2 regions of the Pelotomaculum schinkii genome follow, and region 2 is predicted to be linked to the other one. Evidence: a T-box and tRNA genes for the amino acid it is inferred to sense, from the RefSeq annotation. Region 2 holds a T-box; the other holds one or more tRNA genes.
What was found. The T-box of region 2 lies ahead of thrS (threonine--tRNA ligase). A T-box ahead of a tRNA ligase gene usually reads a tRNA of that ligase, here a tRNA-Thr.
Positions count from the first base shown of each region.

Region 1: it has a tRNA-Thr gene. The T-box ahead of thrS (threonine--tRNA ligase) is inferred to sense a tRNA for this amino acid. The anticodon was not compared.

Region 1 is NZ_QFGA01000001.1:1,950,895-1,966,228, forward strand. It holds gene rpoC (DNA-directed RNA polymerase subunit beta') at 1-1,210, opposite strand, end outside; gene rpoB (DNA-directed RNA polymerase subunit beta) at 1,655-5,089, opposite strand; gene rplL (50S ribosomal protein L7/L12) at 5,682-6,059, opposite strand; gene rplJ (50S ribosomal protein L10) at 6,101-6,628, opposite strand; ribosomal protein L10 leader region at 6,994-7,135, opposite strand; gene rplA (50S ribosomal protein L1) at 7,149-7,847, opposite strand; gene rplK (50S ribosomal protein L11) at 7,896-8,324, opposite strand; gene nusG (transcription termination/antitermination protein NusG) at 8,613-9,140, opposite strand; gene secE (preprotein translocase subunit SecE) at 9,201-9,590, opposite strand; gene rpmG (50S ribosomal protein L33) at 9,681-9,830, opposite strand; gene tuf (elongation factor Tu) at 10,442-11,644, opposite strand; tRNA gene Psch_RS09130 (tRNA-Met) at 11,832-11,908, opposite strand; tRNA gene Psch_RS09135 (tRNA-Thr) at 11,970-12,045, opposite strand; gene Psch_RS09140 (ISLre2 family transposase) at 12,435-13,934, opposite strand; gene Psch_RS09145 (PAS domain S-box protein) at 14,315-15,334, opposite strand, start outside.
Region 2 is NZ_QFGA01000002.1:801,459-816,792, reverse strand. It holds gene htpX (zinc metalloprotease HtpX) at 1-709, shown strand, start outside; gene ytxC (putative sporulation protein YtxC) at 1,001-1,894, shown strand; T-box leader at 2,003-2,220, shown strand; gene thrS (threonine--tRNA ligase) at 2,267-4,192, shown strand; ribosomal protein L20 leader region at 4,662-4,777, shown strand; gene infC (translation initiation factor IF-3) at 4,803-5,318, shown strand; gene rpmI (50S ribosomal protein L35) at 5,334-5,525, shown strand; gene rplT (50S ribosomal protein L20) at 5,559-5,912, shown strand; gene Psch_RS14715 (TrmH family RNA methyltransferase) at 6,219-7,016, shown strand; gene Psch_RS21540 (YqzL family protein) at 7,155-7,247, shown strand; gene Psch_RS14710 (hypothetical protein) at 7,289-7,489, shown strand; gene pheS (phenylalanine--tRNA ligase subunit alpha) at 7,616-8,638, shown strand; gene pheT (phenylalanine--tRNA ligase subunit beta) at 8,679-11,099, shown strand; gene Psch_RS14695 (cell division protein ZapA) at 11,285-11,563, shown strand; gene polX (DNA polymerase/3'-5' exonuclease PolX) at 11,704-13,407, shown strand; gene Psch_RS14685 (DNA-3-methyladenine glycosylase) at 13,425-14,033, shown strand; gene Psch_RS14680 (Nif3-like dinuclear metal center hexameric protein) at 14,203-15,165, shown strand; gene Psch_RS14675 (U32 family peptidase) at 15,166-15,334, shown strand, end outside.

The sequences.
Region 1 (15,334 bases), on a different contig from region 2:
CTTCTTCGAGGACGTCCCAGACCTCGGGGCGCACCCGCTCAACCATCCTCTTGGCGCTTTTGATGTTGTGGGCGAAGCCTTCATTAACCAGGCGCTTCATAACAAAGGGCTTGAACAGTTCCAGCGCCATTTCTTTGGGCAGGCCGCACTGGTGTATGTGCAGTTCCGGCCCGACCACGATGACCGAGCGGCCGGAGTAGTCGACCCGCTTGCCGAGAAGGTTCTGGCGGAAACGGCCCTGTTTGCCTTTGAGCATATCGGAGAGCGATTTCAAAGGCCGGTTGCCGGGACCCGTTACCGGGCGGCCGCGGCGGCCGTTATCGATTAAAGCGTCCACCGCCTCCTGCAGCATCCTCTTTTCGTTGCGCACGATAATATCCGGCGCGCCGAGGTCCAAAAGCCTCTTTAAGCGGTTGTTGCGGTTGATCACACGGCGGTAGAGGTCATTTAAGTCTGAGGTGGCAAAACGGCCGCCGTCCAGCTGCACCATGGGGCGCAGTTCCGGTGGAATGACCGGGACCACATCCAGGATCATCCACTCCGGCCGGTTGCCCGATTTGCGGAAGGCTTCGACCACCTCCAGGCGGCGGATCGCCCGGATCCTGCGCTGTCCCGTGACCTCTTTGAGTTCATGGCGCAGTTCGTAGGCCAGCTCCTCCAGGTTGATTTCCTCCAGGAGCTTCTTAACAGCCTCGGCGCCCATGCCGGCTTTAAAGGCCGCGCCGTATTTTTCCCGGTTTTCGCGGTACTCGGACTCGGTCAGGAGCTGTTTTTTAATCATTCCGGTTTCACCGGGGTCTGTTACTATATAGGAAACAAAGTAGAGGACCTTTTCCAGCGCCCGCGGGGACATATCCAACAGGAGCCCCATGCGGCTGGGAATGCCCTTGAAGTACCAAATATGTGACACCGGAGCCGCCAGTTCAATGTGGCCGAGCCTCTCGCGGCGGACCTTGGAGCGGGTCACCTCTACACCGCACCGGTCACAGATGACCCCTTTATAGCGGACCCGCTTATACTTGCCGCAATGGCATTCCCAGTCCCGCGTGGGTCCGAAAATGCGCTCGCAGAATAGCCCGTCTCTTTCGGGCTTGAGCGTGCGATAGTTGATAGTCTCGGGCTTTTTGACCTCGCCGCTGGACCAGGCAGTGATTTGTTCGGGAGAGGCAAGGCCAATCCGGATCCGTTCAAAGTGGTTTAAATCTATCAAAAAGGACGCCTCCTTTTGGGACGTGAGTCGTGGGACGTGGGACGTGGGAACCGGGTATTCCTTTTGGGGCCCTGGTTCGCCGCCGGTCACCATCCTCACTTATCACGAAATCCGCGCATTTTGGGACGTGAGCCGTGAGTCGTGAGTAGTAGGAACCGGGCATTCCTTAGTGGTCCTTAGTCAGGAATAGTGCCATGACTCACGTTTTAACTCACTTCACTTTTTAACATATTTGCACTGCGAACAGTTTCAATAATTCATACTGCATTCCTTTTGGGTCGTGGGACGTGGGTCGTGAGACGTGGGAACCGGGTATTTCTTTTGGGTCTCTTATGCATCGCCGGTCAACATCCTCACTTATCACTAAATCCATACTTTTTGGGACGTGAGTCTTGGGTCGCAGGTCTTTTTCTCACGTCCCACGTCCCACGTCTCACGTCTAATTTAATCCAGGTCTTCGTCGAGATCAAAATCTTCGTTCAGGAAGTCCTCGTTGAACTCGTCGTCCTCGGAGATTTCGGTATCGGTATCGGCTTCGCCTTCTTCTTCCTGTTCATCCACCGGGGTATCGTCCGACTGGATATCTATGCCAAGTTCCTTGGCGGTCTCGGTGATATCTTCTTCTACTTCTTTAATCTCTATTTCCTTGTCTTCTTCGGAGAGGACCTTGACGTCCAGCCCCAGGCTCTGGAGTTCCTTGATCAACACTTTAAAGGACTCCGGGACACCCGGTTCCGGCACGTTTTCTCCCTTGACGATGGCTTCGTAGGTTTTGACCCGCCCGACCACGTCGTCCGATTTGACGGTGAGGATTTCCTGCAGGGTGTAGGCCGAACCATAGGCTTCCAGCGCCCACACTTCCATTTCTCCAAAGCGCTGTCCGCCGAACTGGGCCTTGCCGCCCAGGGGCTGCTGGGTGACCAGGGAGTATGGCCCGGTGGAACGGGCGTGAATTTTGTCGTCCACCAGGTGGGCAAGCTTCAGCATATATACATAGCCAACCGTGACCGGATTGTCAAAAGGCTGCCCCGTGCGCCCGTCAAACAGGGTCATTTTGCCGTTTTCGGGGAGCTCCGCCTTTTTGAAGAATTCCTGAATGTCCTTTTCAGAAGCTCCGTTAAAGACCGGCGTAGCGATGTGATAGCCCAAAGTCTTGGCCGCCCAGCCAAGGTGAGTCTCCAGGACCTGTCCAATGTTCATCCGTGACGGAACGCCCAGCGGATTTAAAACGATCTCGATCGGAGTCCCGTCCGGCATAAAGGGCATATCCTCTTCCGGCAGGATGCGGGCGATGACGCCCTTGTTGCCGTGCCGGCCAGCCATTTTATCCCCTTCCGATATTTTTCTTTTCTGGGCGATATAGACCCGCACCAGCTGGTTCACTCCGGGGGGGAGTTCATCCCCGTTGTCACGTGAGAATACCTTGACGTCAACTATTTTCCCGGCCTCGCCGTGCGGCACCCGCAGGGAGGTATCGCGCACTTCCCTGGCTTTTTCGCCGAAGATGGCCCGCAGGAGCCGCTCTTCCGCGGTCAGTTCCGTCTCTCCCTTAGGGGTAACCTTGCCGACCAGGATATCGCCGGGCCTGACTTCGGCGCCGGTCCTGATGATACCCCGGTCATCCAGGTCTTTTAGAATTTCCTCACCCACGTTCGGGATGTCCCTGGTGATTTCCTCGGGACCCAGTTTGGTATCGCGGGCGTCGCACTCGTATTCCTCTATATGAATGGAAGTGAAAAAATCTTCTTTAACTGCCTTCTCGCTGACCAGGATGGCGTCCTCATAGTTGTAGCCCTCCCAGGGCATGAACGCCACCAGGATATTGCGGCCCAGGGCCAGCTCGCCGTACTCTGTGGATGGACCGTCGGCGATAATCTGGCCTGCTTCCACCTGCTGGTTCCGCCGCACAATCGGCTTCTGGTTGATGCAGGTACCCTGGTTGGAACGGGTAAATTTTAAAAGTTTGTAGCGGTCAAGCGCGCCGCTTTGCGTCCTGATTTCGATATCGTTGGCAGTTACCCTTTCCACTATGCCGCTATTTTTGGCAATAACCACGACCCCGGAATCACGGGCGGCCTTGTATTCCACCCCGGTGCCGACCAGGGGCGCCTGTGCTTTCAGTAGAGGCACGGCCTGCCGCTGCATGTTGGCGCCCATCAGGGCCCGGTTGGCGTCGTCGTGCTCCAGGAAGGGGATCAGCGCCGTGGCGATGGAAAAGACTTGTTTGGGTGAAACGTCCATATAGTCGACCCTGTCGGGAGGGACAACTACGATATCCGGGTTACGGGCGTTGACCCGGTTGCCGATAAACCAGCCGTCCTCGTCCAGGAGGGCGTTGGCCTGGGCAATCACAATGCCTTCCTCTTCGTCTGCAGTGAGGTAGTGGATCTCGTCGGTGACTTTCTTGTTTTCCTTGTCGACCTTGCGGTACGGAGTCTCAATAAAACCAAATGAGTTGATGCGCGCGTACGTGCTGAGCGAACCGATCAACCCGATGTTGGGACCTTCAGGGGTCTCGATCGGGCACATCCTGCCATAGTGAGAATGGTGCACGTCCCTGACCTCAAAGCCGGCCCTTTCACGGGAGAGCCCGCCCGGGCCCAGCGCGGAGAGGCGGCGTTTATGAGTAAGCTCGGCCAGCGGGTTGGTCTGGTCCATGAACTGGGACAGCTGGCTGGAGCCGAAAAATTCTTTGATCGCGGCTACTACCGGGCGGATGTTGATCAGCACCTGGGGAGTGATCACGTCCACGTCCTGGATGGTCATCCTTTCTCTGACCACCCGTTCCATCCTCGACAGGCCTATGCGGAACTGGTTCTGCAGCAGCTCGCCGACAGAGCGCAGCCTGCGGTTGCCCAAGTGGTCGATATCGTCGACTTTACCCTCGCCGTTCATGAGCCCTAAAAGGTAACGCACGGCTTCTATAATATCTTCCCTGGTCAGTTCCCTGATAAAGTCGCGGTCCTTGGGAACTTCCTTCTTTAAAAACTCGTCATACTCGGTTTCTCCGCCGTCGTTTTCACCGTAACGGTAAAGTATGCCGTGCTTTAATTTCTTCTGTAGTTTATAACGGCCGACGTTGGCCAGGTCGTAACGTTTGGGGTCGAAAAATAGGGCGGACAACAGGGAACGGGCGCTGTCCACGGTGGGAGGCTCCCCCGGCCGCAGGCGCTTGTAGATTTCTACCAGGGCTTCTTCCTCGGTGTCGGTGTTGTCCCTGGAAAGCGTCTCCTGGATGTTATTGTCCCCGTCGAACAACTCTGTAATCATGACGTTGGAACTGTAGCCCAAGGCCCGGATCAGGACCGTGGCAGGGACCTTCCTGGTACGGTCGATCCTTACAAAAATGTGGTCGTTCACGTCTGTCTCAAACTCCAACCAGGCGCCGCGGTTGGGTATAATAGTGGCGGTAAACAGCTTCTTGCCGCTGGGGTCGATGGACTCGGCGTAATACACACCGGGAGAGCGGACCAACTGGCTCACGATAACTCTTTCCGCCCCGTTAATGATAAAGGTGCCCTTTTCAGTCATCAGGGGAAAATCCCCCATGAAAACTTCCTGCTCCTTGACCTCCCCTGTTTCCTTGTTGATCAGCCTGACTTTGACCCGCAGGGGAGCAGCGTAGGTTACGTCTCTTTCCTTGCATTCCTCTACAGAGTATTTAGGCTCACCCAGGGTGTAGTCCAGGAATTCCAAAACCAGGTTTCCGGTAAAGTCCTGGATCGGGGAAATGTCCTGAAAAACCTCCCGCAGGCCCTCCTTCAAAAACCAGCTGTAAGAATTGCGCTGGACCTCAATCAGGTTGGGAAGCTCCAGCACTTCCTTCAATTTGCCAAAGCTATAGCGTACCCCGGGCCCGACTTTTTCCGCATAAGCCATCGCGCGCACCACACCCCCGTATATTTATGGACAGGATAAACTTATGTTTACTAATCCAGACAATGCAAAAGCAAGGCTTTGTAATCTGACAATACCTCGCTTTTGATACATTATGACTATCTAAAATATTATTTCCAGGATACAACCTGGTAATACATTTAATTCCATATATAAGCAACAAAAAGTATAACCGTACTGTGGTGACATTTTATAATGATAGCACATTAAGCCTGAATTGTCAAAAGATATATTGGAGAAATTAAAAAATTTTGGTGGGATTTTAAGCTGGATGTGCGAATGAAATTGCACCTGCAGTTGAGCAATATTGTAGCAGCCAAAATGTTTTCAGGGTAGTTGCTCACGCCGCTATCGCGACGCCACGTATCATGAAAACACCAGCCGATGTAGGTGGTACACGGCGCGCCAGCGCAGAACTTGTGGCAGCCCATGTTGCATTTGTGCGAATGAATTCGCACCTACATTTTCAGAGCAGTTGTCCATGCCGACGGCTGCAGCCTGCAGAGGCGAGGCCTGTCCAGGAGAAAATACCGGCCGGACGGCTCCAATCAGCAGTCCGGCCGTCTCTGAATTCTTATTTAATATCCACGGATGCGCCCACGTCGGTAAGTTTGGCCTTGATAGCTTCGGCTTCTTCCTTGGAGATTTTTTCTTTAACCGGCTTGGGTGCGCCGTCAACCAGATCTTTGGCTTCTTTCAAACCAAGGGCGGTGATTTCCCGGACAACCTTGATCACGTTGACCTTCTTGTCGCCTACGGCGGTGAGAATGACGTCAAATTCGGTCTGTTCTTCTACCGCTGCCGGCGCGGCGGCAGCGCCCGGGGCGGCGGCCACGGCCACGGGGGCGGCGGCGCTTACGCCGAATTCCTCTTCAAAAGCTTTGACCAGTTCGGCCAGTTCCAGAACGGTCATACCCTTAACGGCTTCGAGAATCTCTTGGACTTTAGACATATTTTTGTAAACCTCCTGAAATTTTAATGTATATGTTCATGCTACGCTTCGCCGGCCCGCTGCTTGCGAACAGCTTCCAGGGCATAGACGAAACTGCGCAGGGTCCCCTGCAGGACTCCTGCAAAACCGTAGAGCGGGGCTTGCATACTGCCCAGCACCTTGGCCAGAAGCACTTCCCGTGAGGGCAGGTCGGCCAGTTCCTTGACAGCCTTGGCGTCAATCACCTTACCATCCAGCACTCCAGCCTTGATCTCCATCTTTTTGGCTTCACGGATAAAATCTGCCAACACTTTGGCGGGGGCAACCGGGTCACTGCTGAAGGCAATCCCAACCGGACCTTCCAGAAATGGCTCCAGGGCATCCAGTCCCTGTTTTTTCACCACCAGACCCACCAGAGTGTTTTTGGCCACTTTAAATTCACAGCCGGCTTCACGCAGACGGCGGCGAAGGCGTGTCGCTTCAGCCACGTTCAACCCGCGGTAGTCCGCCAGGATGGCAACCTTGGCACTATCAAATTTTTCCTTTAACTCTTCAATGATGACTTCCTTTTCAGCTTTGCTAATAGGCACTTTTCTAAAAACACCTCCTTTCATGGGACGTGAGATGTGAGACGTTAGACGTGGGTATATACTGCATTTCTCTGGGGTCAAAGGAAGCAGGGGGACGGTTCTTTTGCTTCCTTTTTCTAAAAATAGACGCAGTCGCCGCAGTCGCAGGCTGTAAAGCATAGGAGATAAGTAAGATTGATTAGTATGCATCGTTTGGCAGATCGAGTTACGCCTTACGCCTGACCATCGAGGAATGCTGGGAAGCAAGAGAACCGTCCCTCTGCTTCCGTAGTGGGTTACTGGATGTCGGAACCTAGTATCTCTTTAAGGCTCTTAACCCCATCGCATGATTCCCAAAAGGAATGCATGCATACCCACGTCTCACGTCCCACGACTAAATAGGGCCTCTGCAGACACACACAGAGGCCCTTCGTTTCTCCAAACGATAGGTTTAAGTCAGGCCTCGGCTGGCGGCGGTGAGCCATTATGCTAAGCACCAGCGGTCTACAGCTTTTATGTTGTAATTTATATTGGGCACGCTTTAAGCGGTTATTTTCTGAGTATTAACCTTCACGCCGGGTCCCATTGTAGACGATACCGAAATGCCTTTGAGGTACTGTCCTTTGGCGGCGGCAGGCTTGGCGCGGATCAGGGTGTCAATCAAGGTGCGCAGGTTTTCCAGCAGCTTATCCGTGTCAAAGGAAACCTTGCCGATGGGGGCGTGAATGTTGCCGGCTTTATCTACCCGGTATTCAATTTTCCCCGCCTTGACTTCCTGTACCGCCCTTACTATATCAAAAGTAACCGTGCCGGTCTTGGGGTTGGGCATCAGGCCGCGGGGACCCAGGATCCGTCCCAATTTACCGACGTTACCCATCATATCGGGGGTAGCGATGGCCACATCGAACCCCAGCCAACCCTCTTGCTGAATTTTGGCCACCATGTCCTCGGCTCCGACAAAGTCAGCGCCGGCATCTTCAGCTTCCTTAGCTTTATCACCCTTGGCAAATACCAGCACAGTCCTGGTCTTACCAGTGCCGTGAGGCAGTACAACAGCGCCCCTCACCTGCTGGTCGGCGTGACGGGGATCGACTCCCAGCCTTACCGCTACTTCAACGGTTTCGTCAAATTTACCTGGAGCTATTTTCTTTACCAAAGCGAGCGCCTCGGCAGCTTCATAAACGACGCTGCGGTCAAGCTGCTTGGCGGCTTCCGTATACTTCTTGCCGTGTTTCGGCATGCTTCCAACCTCCTTGTGGTGTTAACGGAAACGCTTCCTCCCACCTTATTATCCCTCAATGATGTCAATACCCATACTGCGGGCTGTGCCCTCAACCATCCTCATTGCAGCTTCAATATCGGCCGCATTCAGATCGGGCATTTTGAGCTCGGCAATTTCGCGCACCTTGGCGCGGGGAAGCTTGGCTACCTTTTTCTTGTTGGGTTCCCCGGACGCAGTTTCCAGACCTGCTGCTTTCTTGAGCAGTACCGCGGCAGGCGGGGTTTTGGTGACAAAGGTAAAGGAACGGTCTTCATAAACGGTGATTTCCACCGGGATAATCAGGCCGGCCTGAGCGGCAGTGCGCTCATTGTATTCCTTGACAAAAGCCATAATATTAACCCCATGCTGGCCCAGAGCCGGACCCACCGGAGGAGCTGGAGTCGCTTTTCCTGCCGGAACCTGAAGCTTGACGATGGCTGATACTCTTTTTGCCATTAGCTGTCACACCTCCTTTCGAAAGACGTGGATAATGGGTCGTGAGACGTGGGACGTGAGTCATGAGTATGCATGTATTCCTTGTAAGCCATGCTGTATATTCATGATAATAATGCATTACCCCGGAACGGGCGTAAGCCGTAGGGCGTAAGCCGTATTTTATGCTGTATCCCCAAGGTCGGGCATAGGGCATAAGGCGTAAAGCGTATTGTATACCGTATTCCTTCGGGGTCAAAGATTTGTGCGAATGAATTCGCACCTGCATTGCCGGGTGTCTTGAGTTTGCTTTTAGGAGATTTTTTCTACCTGGGTGAAGTCGAGTTCAATCGGGGTTTCACGCCCAAACATGGATATGATAACACGTATTTTAGCCTTCTCCACGTTGATATCGTCAATTGCGCCGATAAAGTTCTCAAACGGACCGCTAATCACGCGGACGTTCTCACCCATGCTGAAATTAACGCGGGTCCGGATTTCCTCCCCGCCCAACTGCCGGATAATCTGCCTGGCCTCACCCTCGTCCAGCGGGATCGGCTTCGAGCCGGAGCCGACAAAGCCGGTAACACCGGGAGTATTACGGACAACATACCAGGAGTCATCGGTCATAAACATTTCCACAAGGACATAGCCAGGGAAGATCTTACGCTTGGAGATCTTTTTCTTGCCGTCCTTCATTTCAATTTCGTCTTCCATCGGGACCAGAATACGAAAGATTTTTTCCTCCATATTCATGGACTCAATACGCTTTTCAAGGTTGGCTTTTACTTTGTTCTCATAGCCGGAATAGGTATGAACAACATACCACAACTTCTCCATAAAATACAAGGGACCCATTTGGTAATGTTAGGTCCCTCACCCCCTCAGCAGATAATATCTTTAAAGAAGAAAATTGAGCACAAAACTCAATGCTGAGTCGAAGAGCCAGATCAGGACTCCAACTGCCACAACTGCTACTACAACAACTGAGGTGTATATGATTATCTCCCGGCGATTAGGCCAGTGCACCTTTTTGAGCTCGTTAAGCGTTCCCTTAAAAAACTTCTGCACCTGCTCGAGACGATTGACCTGCTCCTTTTTAGCCGGCAAGTCTTTCTTGGCGGGAGGCTCTTTTTTGGCGATCTCTTTTTTTTCTTTGTTCAAGACGATATCTCTTTTGGCTATATCCTTCCCGGATGTATCCTTTCTGTCCAGACCATCCCGCTTAACTGTGTCTTTTTTTGCCTGATCCTTTTTATTGCTGCTGTCCTGCTTCTTCGTAACAGCCATTTTTGCCACGTCCTTATTTTTTTTAAAAAATGTCCCAACACGAGCTATACCTGCGTTGTTCATCCCCGTGGAAAGCGGCTTGTCATGTTGTTACCTGGTCTCCTTGTGCAGGGTATGGGTTTGGCAGAACTTGCAGTATTTTTTCATTTCGATACGGTTAGGGTCATTTTTCTTATTTTTCGCGGTTGTGTAATTGCGACGTTTGCACTCGCTGCAGGCCAATGCAACACCTACTCTCAACGATGCCACCTCCCCCAAAACCAAAAAAAAAATTTATATGCCTTTTTTGTGAATACCTTATCAAATTTAACACAATTAAATATGGATGTCAATAGTTTCCCTGTACGGGAATTGAATAGTAGGGTAGGTATTGCAGGTATAGTTTTATTTTAACAAACTTCCTGCCTTTTTATACCACCCAATGGGACGTGAGTTGAGTCGTGAGACGTGGGACGTGAGTATATACTGCATTCCTTTTGGGTCGGACGTAAACCGTGCTGTATGCTGTATTCCCGAAGGTCGGGCGTAGGCCATACGGCGTAGGGCGTATTGTATACTGCATTTCTCTTGGGTCTAAGAATTGGGCGAATGAATTCGCACCTACATTTTTGGTCGTGAGTCGTGGGACGTGGGACGTGAGTATATTTTGCATTCCTTTTAGTTTAAGATTTGACACTTCCCAAAATGTAGGCGCCATTTCAATCGCACAACGGCGCGTCAGCGCCGCACTTGGACATCTAATGGTCGTGGGTCGTGGGACGTGAGACTTGGGTATATGCTGCATTCCTTTGGGGTCAAAGATATATAGGACAATGCATTCACGTCTGTCACACGTTCACTTACCGTATCGGTTACTCTCTGACGCCTGTTACAACGCCGGCGCCCACGGTGCGGCCGCCTTCACGGATGGCGAAGCGCAGTCCTTCTTCGATGGCGATCGGGGTGATCAGGTCAATGGAGATCTTGACGTTGTCCCCGGGCATTACCATCTCGACACCTTCGGGCAGGTGCGCCACGCCGGTCACGTCGGTGGTACGGAAGTAGAACTGGGGACGGTAGCCGTTAAAAAACGGGGTGTGCCGCCCGCCTTCTTCTTTGGTCAGGACGTATACTTCAGCGTTGAATTTCGTGTGCGGCTTGATGCTGCCGGGCTTGGCCAGCACCTGGCCCCGCTCGATCTCTTTGCGGTCCACGCCCCGCAACAGGCAGCCGATGTTGTCGCCGGCCTGGCCGCTGTCCAAAAGCTTCCTGAACATCTCAACCCCGGTTACGACGGTCTTGCGCGGCTTCTCGGTGAAACCTACGATCTCCACTTCTTCCTGCACCTTAATCTGGCCGCGCTCTACACGCCCGGTGGCCACGGTGCCGCGCCCGGTAATCGTGAACACGTCTTCCACCGGCATCAGGAAGGGCTTGTCAATGGCCCGCTGCGGCGTCGGTATATAGGAGTCCACCGCGTCCATCAGTTCCCAGATCGATTTGCACCACTGGCAGTCTCTCTTGCCGCAGGCGCATTCCATGGCTTTTAATGCGGAGCCGCTGATAATCGGGGTATCGTCGCCGGGAAATTCGTAGGAAGAAAGCAGTTCGCGCACTTCCATGTCTACCAGTTCCAACAGCTCGGGGTCGTCAACCTGGTCGGCTTTGTTCAGATAGACAACGATGTAGGGAACGCCGACCTGGCGGGACAGCAGAATGTGCTCGCGGGTCTGGGGCATGGGGCCGTCGGCGGCGGATACGACCAGGATCGATCCGTCCATCTGGGCGGCGCCGGTGATCATGTTCTTGATGTAGTCGGCGTGGCCCGGGCAGTCAACGTGGGCATAGTGCCGTTTTTCTGTTTCGTATTCTACGTGGGCGGTGTTGATCGTGATGCCACGGGCGCGCTCTTCAGGAGCGTTGTCGATTTCATCGTACTTCTTGACTGACGCGCCGCCTACGGTTGACAGCACCATGGTGATGGCGGCGGTAAGTGTGGTCTTGCCGTGGTCTACGTGGCCGATGGTTCCGATATTAACGTGGGGTTTGGTGCGTTCGTACTTTTGCTTTGCCATTGGTCTTTTAAACCTCCTTACACATTCACAACCAGTAATTTACATGATTTTAAATTATTCCCACACCTGTTTAAACTTATACCATACTGTGGAAAACGATAATTAATTCTGCGTTATGGGCAAAAATCCTCCCCGCACAGAAAAATAAAGACAGGTGATTATTATCATCACCCGCCTGTTATCTGCATGGTAGCGGCGCAGGGACTTGAACCCCGGACACCACGGGTATGAACCGTGTGCTCTAACCAGCTGAGCTACGCCGCCATATTCGGTTGCCAGTCGTCGGAGGCCGGATGTCTGATTTCTGACGTCTGACCTCTGAATTTGGAGCCGCTAACCGGGATTGAACCGGTGACCTCATCCTTACCAAGGATGCGCTCTACCTACTGAGCTATAGCGGCATTATAAAAGGGGCCTTGAACACGGTAACTTACCGGCCCCGCAGAATATAGAGTAGCATATCATCGCGACATTTGTCAAGCAAGGTTTCTCTGGTGATGCTGTCAAGTTAAAGTGGGTCGTATCCGATAATTTCCAATGCAACTCAACCAGGTTATAAATTTGACACGATATAGATTGCAAAAAATTTAAAACACGGTGGCGGCGGCCTTGACTGCCACCCCCACGCATGGTCTGATAAAACATGCCGACGGGGTGGCTCCGGGAACATGTCTACAAAGATAGCGAACCCGTCGTTTCTCCCATTATACCATGCGTGTGGCCCCCGGCAGTCAAGGCTACCCTGACGGCGCCGCCCAAAAAAAGCCTCAGGGATTCACCAAAAACATGTCTAAAAAATCCAATCTAAAGTGAGACGGCTAATTAGTAATGCCAGTTCCCGGCTTTTCTGATTGGGTCCATAAGCTGCCGGCAAGGATGCCCGTACCCAATCCCCAGGATCTTTTGCAGCCAGGCCATCTGTTTGTCTTCTGGCCCAATAGCCGTCCTGAACTCGTACCGGCTCACTCTCTGGAGTAGGCGGCCCTGGCAGGCGAAGAATATCTATAAGATTACCGTTTCTTTTTGCACAACGAACATGGGCGAGATTGTCAGATCCGTTTACCGACCAGGAAGCCCCCTGATGTTTAAACCGACGGGCAATGGTATGCCCCACATTGGGTTCGATAACTCCCAATCCCCGGGCCGGGGAAGGGCAGGGACGGTTTCTTTCCCGCCAGTCGGTAATCCCTTCCCAAACGCTATTGATTAGGCTTTGGAAAGCTCTTAGTTTTTCTTTTCTGGTTTCGTTTGGTTCTTCAATGATCAACGTCCTTAAAAACATATTGAAAGCGGCCCGGCTGTTCGTGTCGTTCGTATAGAGGATTTTCTCGAGTTTTTTTCTGTGCTGGGGGTTAAACAGGCTAATAAGATCCCTTTTTAAGTGGAACCGGCAGTATTGATATTCGGCCCCTAAAAGATCGGCTCCTTCCCGGATCCAGTCGGCTCCGTCCCCGGCAATAATTTTTCTTGGGCAGCCGTCAAGATCGTAGAGCCGGCTTAAACGCCGTTCTAAGGCGCCCCAAAATTCTTCTCCTTTTCCGTGGTAAATGAAGTAAGTGGGGTTGATCAGTTTTGCTCTGCCATTCGGACCTTCTTCCCACCCTTCATAAACTACCGCTGTTTTTAACTCAAAGCGTCTCTGCTCACTTCTTTTGTGCCGGCGCTGTTGTTTGATCATCGCTCCGTCTACTTCGACAACCAATAAAGGGACAACACGGATACCGGTACCGTCTAAGCCAGTTTCCCCATCCCATTTCTTGAGGTGTTCACCGGCTACTTGGACATCCCGATGGATGGTCTCGTGGCTGATGCTCACCCCCAAAGTGGTCTTTAAGGTTTCTTTTGCCTTCCTGTAGGTTTGTTCGGCGGCAAGCATTACGGCTATTTCGCTCAACCGGGCAGAGACATGCGCTCTTGCTGGTATACCCAGCAGTTCGTCCAGCAAAAAGGTGTAAGCGTAAGCTCCGCTTAAAGTGCGCTTTTTGTAGTAGCGTCTTGGGTAGCTGAGCACCCCCAGGGTGGTTTCGAGGCTTCGCTCCCTTATTTCAACTACTTCCCAACCCTCCCGTTCGGCCGAGTAAAGTATGAGCCGATCAAGGTGTTCTAAAAATGCAGTCAGCATCTGAATCAAGTAGTCTCTGGCAATGGTAAATAGTTCTTTTTCTAAAGTATTGAAATTTGTCTTTCCGGCAAGTACACTGTTAAGTAAAGTACTCACTCTTTTCTCTTGCAGCCAGGAACTTTCTTTCAGATAGTCTTGGGCTGCTTGGATTTGGGGTGATGTATTCACTAGAAGAAACCTCCTTTGTCGGTTTGGCTTACTTGCATTGGAGGTTTTCTTCTTTTCTCCGTGGAAAAACTCCTTGTCTTTTCGCCTGGAGATTACTGGTGATCACCCACAGTTATTTTACAGCTACTTCTCTGGTTATTTTGCCTCGAGTTTGGCAGCAGTTTCACATCTGACGAGTCGCCCGTAGAAGAAGAAAACTTAACAATAATGCAGCTAACCCGCGACATTATCAAGGAGTTGGTAAGACACGGTATCTTTAGAGAATTAAAACTCAGCTATGTGGGTGAGGCCTTTTCACACCGCATATCTTAAGAGCATTGCGAATGAATTCGCACCTACATTTGAGCGGCATTGCAGCGGCCGAAATGTTTTCAGGGCAGTTACTGCCCCGCGTTGTCCGGACGAAGGAACCTGAAGAAAAAGGTGGAGCCGTCGGAGCCGGTCTCAATCTTTATTGTCGCCCCGTGGCGCGCGGCAATACTGTAACAAACCGCCAACCCCAGCCCGGTGCCCTGCTCCTTGGTAGTGAAAAACGGGTTGCCGATTTTCTCAATGATGTCAGGTCCTATTCCCGTGCCCTGATCCTGGACCGACAGGACCACCTCATTGCCCTCGGTAAAAGTCCTTATAGTCAGGCAGCCCCCGGGGGGCATTGCCTCCAGCCCGTTGCGCACCAGGTTTAAAATAACCTGGCGTATTTCTTTTTCATCGAAGGGCAAATCCGGAATATCTCCAAGATCAACTTCGGCATACTTGTCCTGGATCAGCGCGCTTGCAAGAATTAACGGGAAAACAGCTTCTATAATTGCGTTCAGGCTCTGGACCTTAAAGAGTACCGCCCTGTCCTTGGCCAGAGAGAGAAATTCCTGAATAATTGAATTGGCCCGGTCCAGTTCCTCAATCATCAAATCAAGGTACTCTTTATATTTGAGACACTCGGGCTTACCCCTCAAAACCTGTAAAAGACCGCGCACCGACGTCATCGGGTTTCTGATTTCGTGGCCGAAGCTGGCGGCCATTTCGCCGACAAGGTGGAGCCGGTCCAGGCGGACCATTTCCCCTTCCACCTGCCTTCGCCTGGTAATGTCCCTGACGATAGCCACCGCGCTTTCCTTTCCCCCGATGACGGCCCGTTTTAAGCTTACTTCAATTGACAAGGACGACCCATCACTATCCTTCAGCACACTCTCAAAAAGCAGCGGTTCCCCTTTGGCGGCCTCCGCCATCCACTTTGCCGTACTATCCCGTGTGTACTGCGGCAGGTTGATGAGCCGTCCGTCCAGATCCGGGCTGCTCTCCAGCGGCTTGCAGCCGAACAATTGACAAGCTTTTTGGTTGACATCGGTAACGACGCCGGTGTGCAGATCATGCACCAAAATGGCGTCATCGGCCCCGTCGAA
Region 2 (15,334 bases):
CTATTACAGCGACAAAGTGGCTATTAAAATGACCCGCTCGCAGCCGGTTTCTGAGGAAGAGGTTCCGGAGCTTTACGCCATCGTGCGCCGGTTGACCCAGCGGGCCGGGCTGCCTATGCCCCGCATCTATATCACTCCTTCACCGCAGCCCAATGCTTTCGCCACAGGCAGGAACCCTGCTCATGCGGCGGTAGCCGTTACCGAGGGGCTTGTGCAAATACTAAACAAAACCGAACTGGAAGGTGTACTGGCTCACGAACTGGCCCATGTTAAAAACCGGGATGTCCTGGTAGGGACCATTGCCGCTACCTTTGCCGGGGCGATCTCCATGCTGGCCAACATCATCCAGTGGGGCGCCATCTTCGGCATGGGCCGCGATGACGAAGAAGGTGGAGGCAGCATGATCGGAGGGCTCCTGCTGGCCATTATCGCGCCCATCGCGGCTATGATCATCCAGATGGCCATTTCCCGCTCGCGGGAATACATGGCGGACGAGGACGGAGCCCGTTTTGCCGGTAATACCGGAGGCCTTGCCAACGCCCTTTTGAAGCTGGAAAGCGCGGCTCACAGGATCCCGATGCAGGTAAACCCGGCGGCATCGCACATGTTCATCGTCAACCCGCTTTCCGGCGCATCCATGGCCAGGCTCTTCAGCACCCACCCGCCCATCGAAGACAGAGTCAAACGGCTGAGCGAGTTGAGAGTCTAACGAATTCATTCGCACATAACCCCATAGAAATGCAGTATACATTACGCCCTACGCCCTACGGCTTACGCCTTACAGGTTTGTAGGGCAAATTTATCCGCACTTTCAGATCTTGAAATTTGTATGAATTTATAAGCCCCTTTTATATTAAGCCAAAATTTCTGGATTTCTTAAAATAATTTGCATGGCATAGGGGCCGTTCTTTCTGTCTATACTGAACCAGGAAGATTTAAAAAGCCGGCTGACCTGTTTTTCCGCGGCAACTGGTGTAGTAACAGGCAGGGAGTGATAATAGTGGCGCAGACCATATCCATCGGAGCCACGCAGCACATGGAGCTTTTTAAGGCCAAACTCGGCAGTCAGCTGAAGCTGTGTGAAGGACAAGGTCTGAAGGTGGACCTGGAAGAGTCTCCGGCTGGTAAATTCACCTTTCTCTCCTGCCGCATTGCTGGAGAGGCTCAGCGCGGGTCAAACGACGAGCATATCCAAACCCTTCTTAGGCAGCAACTGGCTGAAATAATTTCTGACGTCATTCTCAATCACTGGGAGGATGCCCTTTTAAAAGACATTATCCGGGAAAACTATTATTACTTTGGTGACGAAGAAAAGAAGCTTATTTTTGACTATTCGTTGCGCCACATCAACCGTGAGGGCAGGGAAGCCCAGAACACGCTCTATTGGCTGAGCCGGAAGAACCGTATTAATCAAAAAATCATAGATTTCTTAAACTATAATAACCGCATTATCGTCGACGGATTCATCCGTTTCAGGCTGAAGGAATACCTGGCCGAGCTGCGGGACGCCACCGAAAAAGCGGTTGACGAATTTTTAATGGAGAGGGAGTACCGTGAATTTATTCAGCTATTGCAGTATTTTGTAGAAGTTCAGGAACCGCGCATGGAAATGGTCCATTTGTGCATCTCTGAATCCGGCAGCTTCAAGCTTTTTGACGATAAAATGCAGCCGGTCCGGAGTGATTACATGGATGGTTTTTTTCTGGATATGCTGGAAAATGAACTAAACTACGAAGACCTCCTGATCAGCGCTCTGATCACCATCGCTCCCAGGAAAATAAACATCCACCGGGCCAGTAAAGAAAACCATAACGCGACGCTGGAAACGATTAAAAGTGTTTTTACCGGCCGGGTGAGCGAGTGTCCTGGTTGCGCTCTGTGTACAGAGCCTTGAATAAATGTCTGAAGCATTTCTTTCACAAGCCATTGGTCTTGAATTGAACCGATTTGCTTTTGTTGACAATGAAGGATTTAGCCAATATAATACTGTAAGAATAGTGATAAACGAGTGATGATAAGGACGAGTAAGTTTCACACCGGCCAAAGAGAGAAGGCGCCATAAGGCTGAAAGCGCCTTTGGATGCGGGTGGACTGAAAAACCACCTTGGAACTGCCGGCCGAACTGACGAGTAGGCCGCGACGGAGGCAACCGTTATCTGCGTGAGCGAGGAATTTGTATTTTCCTAACCAGGGTGGAACCGCGGAAATCCCGTCCCTGACTTTTTGTCAGGGGCGATTTTGTTTTTCATGAAAGGATGTGTTGGTTTTGGGTGAAGCCGGCAATATTAAAGTAACCCTGCCGGACGGCTCGGCCAGGGAGTACCAGGCGGGCACAACGCTTATGGATATTGCCAGGAGTATCAGCCAGCGTCTGGCCAAGGAAGCGCTGGTAGCCAGGGTGGACGGCCGGCTGGTCGACCTGGGGGCGCCATTGAACAGTGACGCCAACGTTGCATTTTTGACCTTTGAAGACGATGAGGGCAAACAGGTTTTCCGCCACAGCACGGCCCATGTCATGGCCGAGGCGGTGCAAAAGCTGTTCCCCGGCGTTAAGTTTGCTATCGGCCCGGCTATTGCCGACGGCTTTTATTACGACTTTGACACCAAGGAGCCCTTCAGTCCGGAAGATCTGGCCAAGATCGAAAAGGAAATGGAGGCCATTGTTAAGGCCGATAAGCCCTTTGAACGCTCCGAACTGACCAGGGCTGACGCGCTGGCTAAGTTCGGGGAGGCAGGCCAGGACTACAAGGTGGAACTGATTGAGGACCTGCCTGTGGATGTTGGCCTGTCCTGCTATCGCCAGGGTGATTTTACCGACCTCTGCATGGGGCCGCACGTGCCCTCGACCGGGCGCTTGAAATCCTTCAAGCTGATGAGCGTGGCAGGCGCTTACTGGCGGGGCAGCGAGAAAAACAAGATGCTCCAGCGGATTTACGGCACTTCTTTCCCCAAGAAATCCATGCTTGACGAGCACCTTTTCCGGCTCGAGGAAGCCAAGCGGCGTGACCACCGAAAAATCGGCGCGGAACTGGATCTTTTCAGCATTCATGACGAGGGTCCGGGCTTTCCGTTTTTCCATCCCAAGGGAATGATACTGCGCAACGAACTGGAGGACTTCTGGCGGCAGGAGCACAAAAAAAGGGGCTACCAGGAGATTCGCACGCCGATTATTTTGAACAGAGCCCTCTGGGAGCAGTCCGGGCACTGGGACCATTACCGCGATAATATGTATTTCACCAAGATCGACGAGGGTGATTTCGCTGTCAAGCCGATGAACTGCCCTGGCGGCATCCTGATTTACAAGAGCAAGCTGCACAGCTACCGTGAGCTTCCCATTCGCATGGGTGAACTGGGGCTGGTGCACCGGCACGAGCTTTCCGGCGCATTACACGGTTTGATGAGAGTCCGTTGCTTTACCCAGGACGACGCCCACATATTCATGCTTCCCTCCCAGGTTAAGGATGAGATCATCGGAGTCATCAACATGGAAGAAGATTTCTATAAGGTGTTCGGTTTCTCTTTTCAAGTGGAGCTTTCCACCAGGCCGGAAAAAGCCATGGGCTCCGAAGAAACCTGGGAGAAGGCCACCGGTGAGCTGCGGGACGCCCTGGAGGCCAGGGGCCTCGATTATAAGGTAAACGAGGGGGACGGCGCCTTCTACGGGCCGAAGATTGATTTTCACCTTAAAGATTCCCTGGGCCGCACCTGGCAATGCGGGACGATCCAGTTGGATTTCCAGATGCCGGAGGTGTTCGACCTTACCTATGTCGGTGAGGACGGCCAGAAGCACCGGCCGGTGATGATCCACAGGACGATATTCGGCAGTATTGAAAGGTTTATCGGCATTCTCACCGAACACTTCGCCGGAGCTTTTCCGGCCTGGCTGGCCCCTGTCCAGGCCCGTGTCCTGCCCATTACCGACCGCCACCTTGCGTACGCCCGTAAGGTTGTGGACAGCCTTGAGCAAAAGGGTATCCGGGTGGAGATGGACGCCCGCAACGAGAAAATCAACTATAAAATTCGCGAAGCCCAGGCGCAAAAAATTCCCTATATGCTGGTTGTCGGTGACAAGGAGGCCGAACAGGGAGCGGTGGCCGTCCGCCACCGCGGCCGTGGCGACCTTGGAGCCCTCCCGCTGAGCGAGTTCGAAGACAAACTGCTCAGTGAAATTAAAGAGAAGGTTAACGCCTAGAGTTCCGGTTAATTACCATAGTTATCCGTGCGCATGTTCTAAGTAAGGTGTGACACGGGGACGGGGTTCTTGTCAACTTTTATCCCCCAAGAGGAAGTTTTCGAAAAGGCTTGACTTGCGGGCAGGTGGTTTTCCGGAGCGAACGGAGCACTTGGATGCGTTCCTTAGCGCGTGCGTTGCTTGCAGAAAAGCTAAAATAGCGCGTAGCTACCAGGCTGCAGTCTGTTGATGCGGTCGATATGACGCCCTTCTTACTGAAATGTAGAATTGCAAAGTGAGCGGAGGATAACCACCTGACCACTACCCCAAAGGCTTTTCGAGAACGGCAGACAGAAGGACCGTCCCCTTGTCTAGCCTTGTCTACCGCCAAAGCGGTATGTGGAGCTGCTTTTCTAACTCTTGCAGTATTGGAGATAATTTCTTGACGTGCCAGGTGGGGTATGCTATAATACTTTCGTCCAATTGCACACTTACAAAGTAGAAGCCATCCGCTTCTCACCTTACGACGCTTGTATAGCAGTCCATAAGGTTCTTGATAGTTTAGATATTTAAGCGGGTGGATTTTGCCCGCTTTTTTATTTGGGTAAATTTTGATGGAGGTGAACCAGCTATTACAAAAGATTTCCGAATCAACGAGGAGATCAGGGCGAGGGAAGTCAGGGTTGTAGACAGCGAAGGGAACCAACTCGGCATAATGTCCGGCAGGGATGCCTTGCGACTCGCGGAGGAGAAGCAGCAGGATCTGGTTGAAATTGCCCCTGCCGCCAAACCCCCGGTTTGCAGGATTATGGATTTTGGGAAATATAAGTATGAACAGAGCAAGCGTGAGAAAGAGGCCAGGAAGAAACAAAAAATAATCAGCGTCAAGGAAATCAAGATGCGTCCCAATATTGAAGACCACGATTTTGAGGTCAAGGCCAAAAACGCGATCCGTTTTTTAAAGGATGGCGATAAAGTAAAGGCGACCGTTATCTTCCGCGGGCGCGAGATCGTCCATACCCAAATCGGACAGCAGCTGCTGAAAAGACTGGCGGAAGATTTAAAAGAGCTGAGCAATGTTGAAAGAGTGCCCAAGCTAGAAGGAAAAAACATGATTATGATCCTGGCGCCGAAGCAAGAAAACTAGAAGGGAGATGCAGCAATGCCTAAAATTAAGACCCACCGCGGTGCTGCGAAGCGTTTTAAAAAGACAGCCACCGGGTTGCTAAAAGGTTCTCATTCTTTTCACAGCCATATTCTCGGTAAAAAGAGCTCCAAGAGGAAACGCGGCCTGCGCAAATCAACAATTGTAAGCGCGGCCGATATGAACCGCCTGAAAAAGTTGATGCCTTAAATTCATAACGTTGTTAAACAGGAGGAATGTAATATGCCACGGGCTAAAAGCAGTGTGGTTTCACGTAATAGGCATAGAAAAATACTTAAGTTGGCCAAGGGTTACCGGGGCGCCAAAAGTAAACTTTACCGCGTAGCCAACCAACAGGTGATGAAGTCGCTGGTTTACGCTTACCGCGATCGCAGGGTGAAAAAGCGCGACTTTCGCAAGTTGTGGATAGCCAGGATTAACGCCGCTGCCAGGATGAACGGCATTTCCTACAGCCGCCTTATGAACGGCCTGAAACTGGCCGGTGTCGATATCAACCGCAAGATGCTTTCTGATATGGCCACTAATGACGCCCAGGCTTTCGGGCAATTGGTGGATATAGCCAAGGCAAAACTATAAGCAGGTAACGGGCATTATAGATTACCATGCTAAAGTTTTCCCATAAACTGTATTTTAGTGCAAGGTTGCTGTTCTTACGCAGACAACCTTCCCAGCAAGTCCCGGCATGGTATAATTACCATGCCTATTCTTTACCCGGGGTTGACAGGGGGACGGAGTTCTTGTCACCCTGTCAACAATCGCATAACGGCGCGTCAGCGCCGCACTTGGGCATCTAATGCAACTTTTGTGCGAATAAATTCACAGCTGCATTTTTTGGAAGCGATCTGTGTGTATTTTCAGAGATGGAGGAGAAGGTGGATCGGGATGTCGCCGGGTAAAAACAATCCGCATGTCAAATACCTGCGACGGCTGGGAGGGCGGCGCTTCAGGGACCAAGAGGGCAAGTTTCTGGTTGAAGGCATTCGTTTTGTTGAGGAAGCCCTTCATTCCACCTGGCCTGTGGAAATGCTGGTTTACTCCCAAAAAATTACGGAGGACGGGCGGGGCGAGAGACTCCTCAGCAATGCCTCCAACCGGAGGATAGCCCTGCTGGAGGTGGAGGAGCCACTGCTTAAGGAGTTGGCATTTACCGAGACACCCCAGGGAATCCTGGCGGTGGTTCGGCAGCGGAGCAACTCTCTGGAGGAACTGGCCGATACCGGTCAACCCGCCCTGCTGGCGCTGGTGGACGGGGTCCGTGACCCGGGCAACCTCGGCGCCATCATCAGGTCGGCGGATGCCGCGGGAGCAGACGGAGTCATTTTGCTGAAAGGCACTGCGGATATCTACAACCCCAAGACACTACGGGCAACGATGGGGTCGATTTTTCACCTGCCGGTGATACAGGGCTGCGCGGCAGAAGCGGTTATGGATTATCTCGAAGATCGAGGGATAAAAACTGTAGCCGGCGAACCCAGGGCGGCCAGAGCTGTCTACGAATGTGACCTGAGCGTGCCCTGCGCATTGGCTGTTGGGGGAGAAGCGGCTGGGGCTGGCGAGACCGTACTGGGCAGGGTGTCCGAGCTGGCTCGCATCCCGATGCCGGGCCGCGCCGAATCCCTGAATGTGGCAATTTCCGCCGCGATCCTTCTCTATGAAGCCGTAAGACAGCGACAAACGTAGTAAAATAGAGACTTTTCCACATTTTTAAGGAGCCGGACGGGGTTCGATTTTTCTGTAAACTTCCTTGTCATCAATTTTTGCTTATGGTATAATCAAACCCAAAAGGTCCCCAAAAAACTGAGGAAAGGTTGTGGTTAAATGCTTTTAACCGCCGAATTTTTTTGGAGGCTGTTTGAGGCAACCGGTTCGGTAAGGGCCTACATACTTTACAGGAGGTTAGCCGTTCACTAATTTTATAAAAATAGACGAATTGTGATGAAGGGGAAAAGTAGGTGGCCGGCGTTCTTCAGGGAAGGAGGGTCGATGGACTGGAAGCCCTCCCAGAATTGGGTCCATTGAAGTTCACCCCGGAACTGCAGCTGAACGTTTTACCAGTAGGTGTCGCCGGAGCTTCTACCGTTATCGGAAGACAGTATCGGGCGCGTCAAGCCCCGTACGGTATTGAGGGTTTATGCTCAGCGGGTATAAACTAGAGGGTGGTACCGCGGAAAAGAAATAATCCGTCCCTGTAGAGGGGGCGGTTTTTTTATTGTTAGGCAAAATTTGTTATTTTTATAGGATTCGTAATACATTTATATAGCAGCCAGGAGGTTTGTCATTTGGAAGAAAAGTTAAAAAGGCTTCATGAAGAGGCGCACAAGTCTCTGGCAGAAGCGCGAACCATGGATGAGTTGAATGAAATCAGAGTCAGAATACTGGGCAAGAAGGGTGAATTGACCCAGATTCTGCGCGGCATGGGAGGGTTAAGCTCCGAGGAAAGGCCCCGTATCGGCCAGGTGGCCAACGAGGTCAGGGATGCCATCGAAGGCGAGCTGGCGGTAAGGACTGCCGGTTTAAAGGAACTGCTCAAGGAGCAAAAACTGCGAGAAGAGGGGATCGATATTACCCTTCCCGGCACACCGGTGCTGCGCGGCCGTAAACACCCCCTGACTATTGTACGGGAAGAAATCCAGGACATATTTTTGGGCCTGGGCTTCAGTATTGCCGAAGGGCCCGAGGTTGAGACCGACTACTACAACTTTGAAGCCCTTAACCTGCCCAAAGATCACCCGGCACGGGATATGCAGGATACCTTCTTTATCAGCCCCGAAACTCTCTTGAGGACCCACACCTCGCCTGTCCAGGTGCGGACGATGGAGAAGACCGCGCCGGAGCTGCCGGTTAAAATCATAGTCCCGGGGAAGGTCTACCGCCGTGATGATGACGCCACCCACTCTCCCATGTTCAACCAGGTAGAGGGACTGGCAGTTGATCGCAGGATTACTTTCAGTGATTTGAAGGGTACCCTGGACCTTTTTGCCAGGCTTATGTTCGGCATGAAAACCAGGACCCGCTTCCGGCCCAGTTTTTTCCCGTTTACCGAGCCGAGCGCCGAGGTGGACATCTCCTGCGTGATTTGCGGCGGCGATGGCTGCCGGGTATGCTCCCATACCGGATGGCTGGAAATCCTGGGATCGGGTATGGTGCATCCACGCGTGCTGGAAGTGTCCGGTTATAATTCGGAGGAGGTTACCGGGTTTGCTTTCGGTATGGGGGTCGAGCGCATCACCATGCTGAAGTACGGCATTGACGATATGCGGCTGCTGTTTGATAATGATTTGAGATTCTTGCAGCAGTTCTAATAGATTGTCATTAATGATAACATGGGAGGTTAATAGCACTGTGCGTGTATCCTATAAATGGCTCCAGGAATTTGTAGAAATTGATATTACCCCGCAGGAACTGGCGGACCGCCTGACCCTGGCCGGGGTTACCGTGGAAGGCGTCACGGAACTTGGCGTCGGTATCAGCAATGTGATTACCGGACGTATCGAATCGATCAGCCCCCATCCCAATGCAGACAAGCTGGTTGTTACCAGTGTCGACACCGGTGGGGAGAAACGGCAGATAATTACCGCCGCCACCAACGTGCGGGAAGGGGACGTCATCCCGGTAGCGGTGGAAGGCGCCAGGCTGGCCAGCGGTTTGGTTATTAAAAAAGCTAAACTCAGGGGTGTTGAGTCCAGGGGGATGATGTGCTCCGGTCAGGAACTGGGGATCGACCCGAAGACAATGGTCGCCGAACAGGCCAACGGCATCATGATCCTGCCTCCGGGCACGCCCCTTGGAAAAGACGCGAAAGAAATACTGGGGCTGGATGACCATATCCTGGAACTGGACCTCACCCCCAACCGGGGCGACTGCTTATCGATGATCGGTGTGGCAAGGGAGGTAGCCGCCCTGCTGGGACGTCCCTTGCGCCTACCGCAGCCTTCTTTTAAGGAACTGCCGGAAAGCATTGAAGGGCAGGCGCGGGTGGATATTGAAGATACAGATCTGTGCCGCCGCTTCTGTGCCCGGCTGGTTAAAAACGTCAAGGTGGGGCCCTCTCCCCTGTGGATGCAGCAGCGCTTGCGCAACGCCGGTATCCGGCCCATCAGCAACATCGTGGATGTAACCAACTACGTCATGCTGGAACTGGGCCAGCCCATGCACGCCTTTGACTACAATCTGTTGAAGGACGGGCACATTATTGTGCGCCGGGGCCGAGCCGGGGAGAAAATGTTATCCTTAGACGGCAACGAACGTGTTCTTACACCCGACATGCTGGCGATCACGGACCCGTCCGGTCCGGTGGGTATCGCCGGGGTGATGGGGGGGCTGGCCACCGAGGTCACCGCCAAAACGGTCTCCGTACTGCTGGAGTCGGCCTTCTTCAACCCCATCAGCATACGTAAAACCTCAAAGGCCCTGGGGCTGCGGTCGGAAGCTTCACAGCGTTTCGAGAAGGGCATTGATATAGGAGGCTCAGCCAGGGCCGCCAACCGGGCGGCGCAGCTGATTACGGAGATGGAGGCGGGCGATGTTGTATCCGGCATTATCGACGTTTGCCCGGAACCCCTGCAGGAGAAAATCATATCTCTTAGGCCGGGCAGAGCCACCTATATCCTTGGTGTGGAGGTGCCAAAGGAGGAAGCTGCCGGAATACTGACCGGTCTGCAGTTTAAGGTCAGGGAATCCGGCGCTGATCTGCTGGTTACGGTACCCACCCACCGTGTTGATGTGAACCTGGAAATCGATCTGATTGAGGAGATTGCCCGTATGCACGGGTACGACCGGGTGCCGGGAACCCTCCCCTATGGCCAGTCCATTCAGGGCAAGCAGACCAGGGAACAGTCCCTTACCGCCGGGATCCGCAACAGCCTGGCCGGCGACGGGTTATATGAGGTCATGACCTATAGTTTCACCCACCCGAGGGTTCTGGAGCAAATGAATTTGCCTGCAGATAGTCCTTTTAGAGAAATGGTCAAACTGCAAAACCCCTTAAGCGAAGAGCATTCTGTTATGAGGACGATGATGCTGCCCGGTTTGCTTGAGACGCTGGCCAGGAACTTTAGCCGCCGGGTGCAAAACGGGGCCGTATTTGAAATCGGGCGTGTTTTTTACCCGCGGGAAGAGGGCTCCCTGCCGGAGGAGCGGCAGGTTTTGGCCGCCACCGCCATGGGCCGGACCGTGCCCGGGTGGAACGCGCCTGCGCGAGAACTCGATTTTTACCACCTAAAAGGCGTGCTGGAGAACCTCTTCGACTATTTGCGCACTGAGCCGGTCAATTTCCAGCCGGAGCTTGAAAACCCCAGTTTCCACCCGGGCAGGTCCGCCTGGTTGGAGGCCGGCGGTATCAGGTTGGGCGTTGTTGGTGAGCTTCACCCCGATGTCCTGGAGCAATTTGGGCTGCCGGACCGGGTGGTAGCCTTTGAACTGGACCTGGAGCAACTGCTTAAGGTATCCGGCCGGCCGTTCGTATACACTACCCTGCCCAGGTTCCCGGCGGTTGAGCGGGATATAGCGGTTTTAATCAAGCAGGGGACGCCGGCCGCGCAGGTTGTGGAAGCGATTCGCAGAGCGGGTGGCGAGCTGTTGCGATCGGTCTTTCTGTTTGACGTATACCGGGGCGGGCAGGTGCCCCAAGGCTATCAGAGCATGGCCTTCTCCCTGAGGTTCTATGCCGAGGACCGTACCCTTACCGATACCGAGGTTGCGGAAAGAACCGCTGCGATAGCCAATGCTCTGGCCCAAGGGTTCGGAGCCGAACTGCGCGCCTGAGAAATTCGAATAAAGAATTCAAACTTTGGGGCCTGCCGTTACGCAGGCCCTAAAGAATAATTACCCAGCATTTAAGCGACATTGTAGCGGTCGAAATGTTTCCAGGGTAGAAATATTATGGTCTGGTGCAGGAGAAAAAGGAAATATGGCGAAACTAAACATAAATTTTAACCTGGAGGATTACTATGGCTGGTCAGGAGTCCCGGGTGGAAGTCGAGATATTCGGTGAGTATTACACCCTGAAAGGGGACAGTTCACCTGAAGAATTGATCATGCTGGCTAATTACGTCAACCGCAAAATGAAGGCCCTGTCAGGACGCAATCCGCGGTTGAGCAGGATCCAGACGGCCGTTCTGGCTGCCCTCAACATCGCTGAGGAATTGAAAAGAATCCAGGAAGAACATGATAATCTGGTTAAAATTATTGAGCCTCCGGAAGAACATAACAAGAAAAAAAACTCATGAAAGCTTTCATGAGTTTTTGGTTTGACGGCTATATATAAATTAAGAGACCGCAAAACTCATGGGCCTCCTGCATGAGTTTTTTAATACTGCTTGCTTTTTCTGGAGATAATTATCTTAAGCGAGAAATGAGGCAGTCCTATATGCAAAACGAAGAAATAGCCTGGATATTTCACGAGCTGGCTGACCTTTTGGAACTCAAAGGGGAGGAATATTTTAAAATAAGGGCCTATCGCAACGCCTCCAGGATCCTGGCCGGTCTGGACGAGCCGGTTAAAGATGCCTGGAAGGGCGGCAGGTTGAACAAAATTCCCGGCATCGGCAAGAACATTGCCGCCAAAATCAATGAGCTATTGACAACGGGCAACCTGAAAAAATACCAGGAACTGCTGGAGGAATTCCCTCCCGGCCTGCTTGCGATTATTACCCTGCCGGGCCTTGGACCCAAAAAGGCCGGTATGATCAGAGAAAAGCTGGGCATAACCAGCCTGGAGGAGCTAGCTGCAGCCGCGCGGGAGAAGCGGTTGCGGAACCTGCCCGGGCTGGGCGTCAGGACCGAAGACGAGATTCTGAGAAATATTGAACTGCGCCAAAGTCAGGCCGGCCGCGCACTCTTGGATCTGGCCAGAAATATTGCCGCAGAACTCAAAGGCTATCTGGAACTGCTGCCCGGTGTTGCCAGAGTTGAGGCGGGCGGCAGTTTGCGGCGCTGGAAGGAAACAGTAGGGGATATCGACCTGGTAGTGGCGTCAGATGACCCCAATACCGTTATCGACAGCCTGGCCGGCCACTACAGGATTAGTCATATTTTGGAAAAAGGTTACGACGGGGCCAAGTTTCAAACCAAGTGGGGTATCGCCGTCGAACTGGAAATTGTGCCGGAAGAGGTCTTTACCCTGGCATTGTTCAGGAATACAGGCAGCCATGCCCATTTTGAAAAGCTGCAGGGTCTCTTTGAAAAAAAGGAAAACTCAGCGGCCGCCGCGCTGCTGGGCAGGAACCGGGGCGAGATGGCAGAGCAGGATATCTATGCCATGCTTGACCTTCAATACATACCGCCGGAACTCCGGGAAGACCGGGGGGAAGTTGAAGCGGCCCTGGAGAAGCGTTTGCCCGACCTGGTGAAACTTGAAGCGATCAAGGGGGACCTGCACGTTCACAGCACCTGGAGCGATGGTGTGGCGGATATCGAGCAACTGGCCGGCAGGGCCAAAGCCAAGGGTTACCAGTATATGGCGGTGACCGACCACTCCCGTTCCCTGCATATTGCCAGGGGTCTTTCCCTGGATAAGTTACACGAACAGCATGAGGTGATCCGGGAACTTAATAAGAAACAGGAGGATTTCCGGATACTCACCGGGATCGAGGTCGATATTCTGCCAAAGGGAGAGTTGGACTGCCCGGATGAGGTTTTAAAAGAAATTGACGTGGTGGTTGCCTCGGTACACAGCGCCTTTAAACAGGACCGGGAGACGATGACAGCCCGCCTGCTCTCCGCTATGGAGAACCGTAACGTGGACATCATCGGCCACCCAACCGGGCGCCTGCTGAACCAGCGTGAGGGATATGCCCTGGATTTGGAAAGAGTATTGGAGGCCGCTGCCGGTTATGGTACTATATTAGAGATTAACGCATCCCCCAACCGGCTTGACTTAAGCGATGTCAATGCGCGCCGCGCCAAGGAAAAGGGCATTAAGCTGGCCATCAATACCGACGCTCACGACCTGAAGAGGCTGGACGAAATGCCCTATGGGGTGGCCGTGGGACGCCGGGCCTGGCTGGAAGAAGAAGACGTGGTAAATACCATGCCGGCCGGGAAACTGCTCAAATACTTACGGAGAAGATGAGATGTATGGGTTAAACAATGGCGGGCCGTGAACCTGACCGGGACTACTTGAGAGGCGGCATCCTGCCCCGTTCTTTTTATGCCGGGGATACGGTTGACGTGGCCAGGAAACTCCTCGGGAACATCCTGGTCCATGAGACTCAGGATGGAGTAACCGCGGGAAAAATCGTTGAAACAGAAGCTTACATCCAGGGTGATCCCGCCTGTCACGCCTCCCGCGGCATGACTCCCCGCAACCGGGTGATGTTCGGCGCGCCCGGCCACGCTTACGTTTATTTTATTTACGGGCTGTACTACTGCTTTAACGCTGTAACCGCCCCGGCCGGGGTCGGAGAGGCGGTTTTAATACGCGCCCTGGAGCCTCTGCAGGGGATACAATTGATGCAAGCCAGGCGGAAGCGTGAACGGTTGAGGGATTTATGCAGCGGGCCGGCCAGATTGGTGCAGGCAATGGGAATTACCCGTGAGCACAACGGGGCCGATCTCACCTGGGGTCATCTATGTGTGTGCGGAGGGGCAGCCACGCCGGGTAAATTTGTAACCACAACCCGCATTGGAATTAAAGAGGGGGCGGAAATGCCCCTGAGATTTTACCTCGAGGGAAGCCCCTTTATATCCAGGAGGTAGAAATTAGATAAAAACGATTGAGCGCCCAGTTCCACACGCCGCTACCGCGGCGCCCGTATATAAGTGATGTAGGTGCGATTTTAATCGCACAGCGGCGCGTTAGCGCCGCACTTGGGTATCTAATATGACTTGTGTGCGAATGAATTCGCACCTAAGGAGGAAAATCAGTTTGAAGATCAAGGAGATTTACCAGCTGGCGGTTGAAAAGGGCATAGAGCAGGATCCACGTGCCAGGGAAACGGTAATGAAGCTGCTTGAAAAAGAAAGGAAGCTCTATGATGAGCTGAAGGAAGACGAAAAAAAGGAATTTGACCAGGATAAATTGTTTAACCCTTACGGTGATACCAGGCTCCTCTACGGAGACCCGGAGCGTGAGGTGACCAGGGTTCTCTCCGGGATCGATATGGAAACGGCGGAAGTGCTCCTGGCTGACAGGCTGAGTACCCGCGGGACCAAAATAGACCTGATTATCGCCCATCACCCGGAGGGCAAGGCCATGTCGGCGTTGTACCAGGTTATGTCCCTGCAGGAGGATGTGCTGGCCAAGTTCGGGGTGCCGATTAATGTCGCCGAGGGTATTATGGCCTCACGGATTAACGAGGTGAAGCTCGGCCTGATGCCGTTGAACCACAACCGCGCGGTGGACGCGGCAAGGCTTTTGGATATCCCCCTCATGTGCATCCACACGCCTGCGGACAACCATGTCAACACTCTTCTCCAGAATATGATGGATGAAAAGCAGCCGGAAACACTCGACGACGTGATCAAAATACTCAAGGAAATACCGGAGTATGCCGAGGCCGTCCAGTACAATGCCGGACCGGCCATCGTCCTGGGCAACAAGAAAAACAGGGCAGGTAAAATTATGGTGGACATGACCGGGGGCACCAGCGGCTCTGAGGACGCCTACGCCAAGCTGGCCACGGCTGGTGTCGGCACCCTGATCGTGATGCACATCGGTGAAAAACACCGTAAGGAAGCAGAGAAAAACCACATAAAAGTCATCATTGCCGGCCACATGGCCAGTGACTCACTTGGTCTGAACCTGGTGCTGGACCAACTGGTACGGCGTGGTGTCGAGGTGGTGCCCTGTGCCGGGTTATTGAGATACGAGCGGAAGGAGCAGCTGTAGATGCAGCGGAAGCCGGAGCTGCTGGCCCCGGCCGGTACCTGGGAGTCCCTGGTGGCTGCCGTGGAAAACGGCGCCGATGCCGTTTATCTGGGCGGCACGTTGTTTAACGCCAGGCAGTCCGCGGGAAATTTTGACCATGAGGAAATCGAGCGGGCTGTTTATTTTGCCC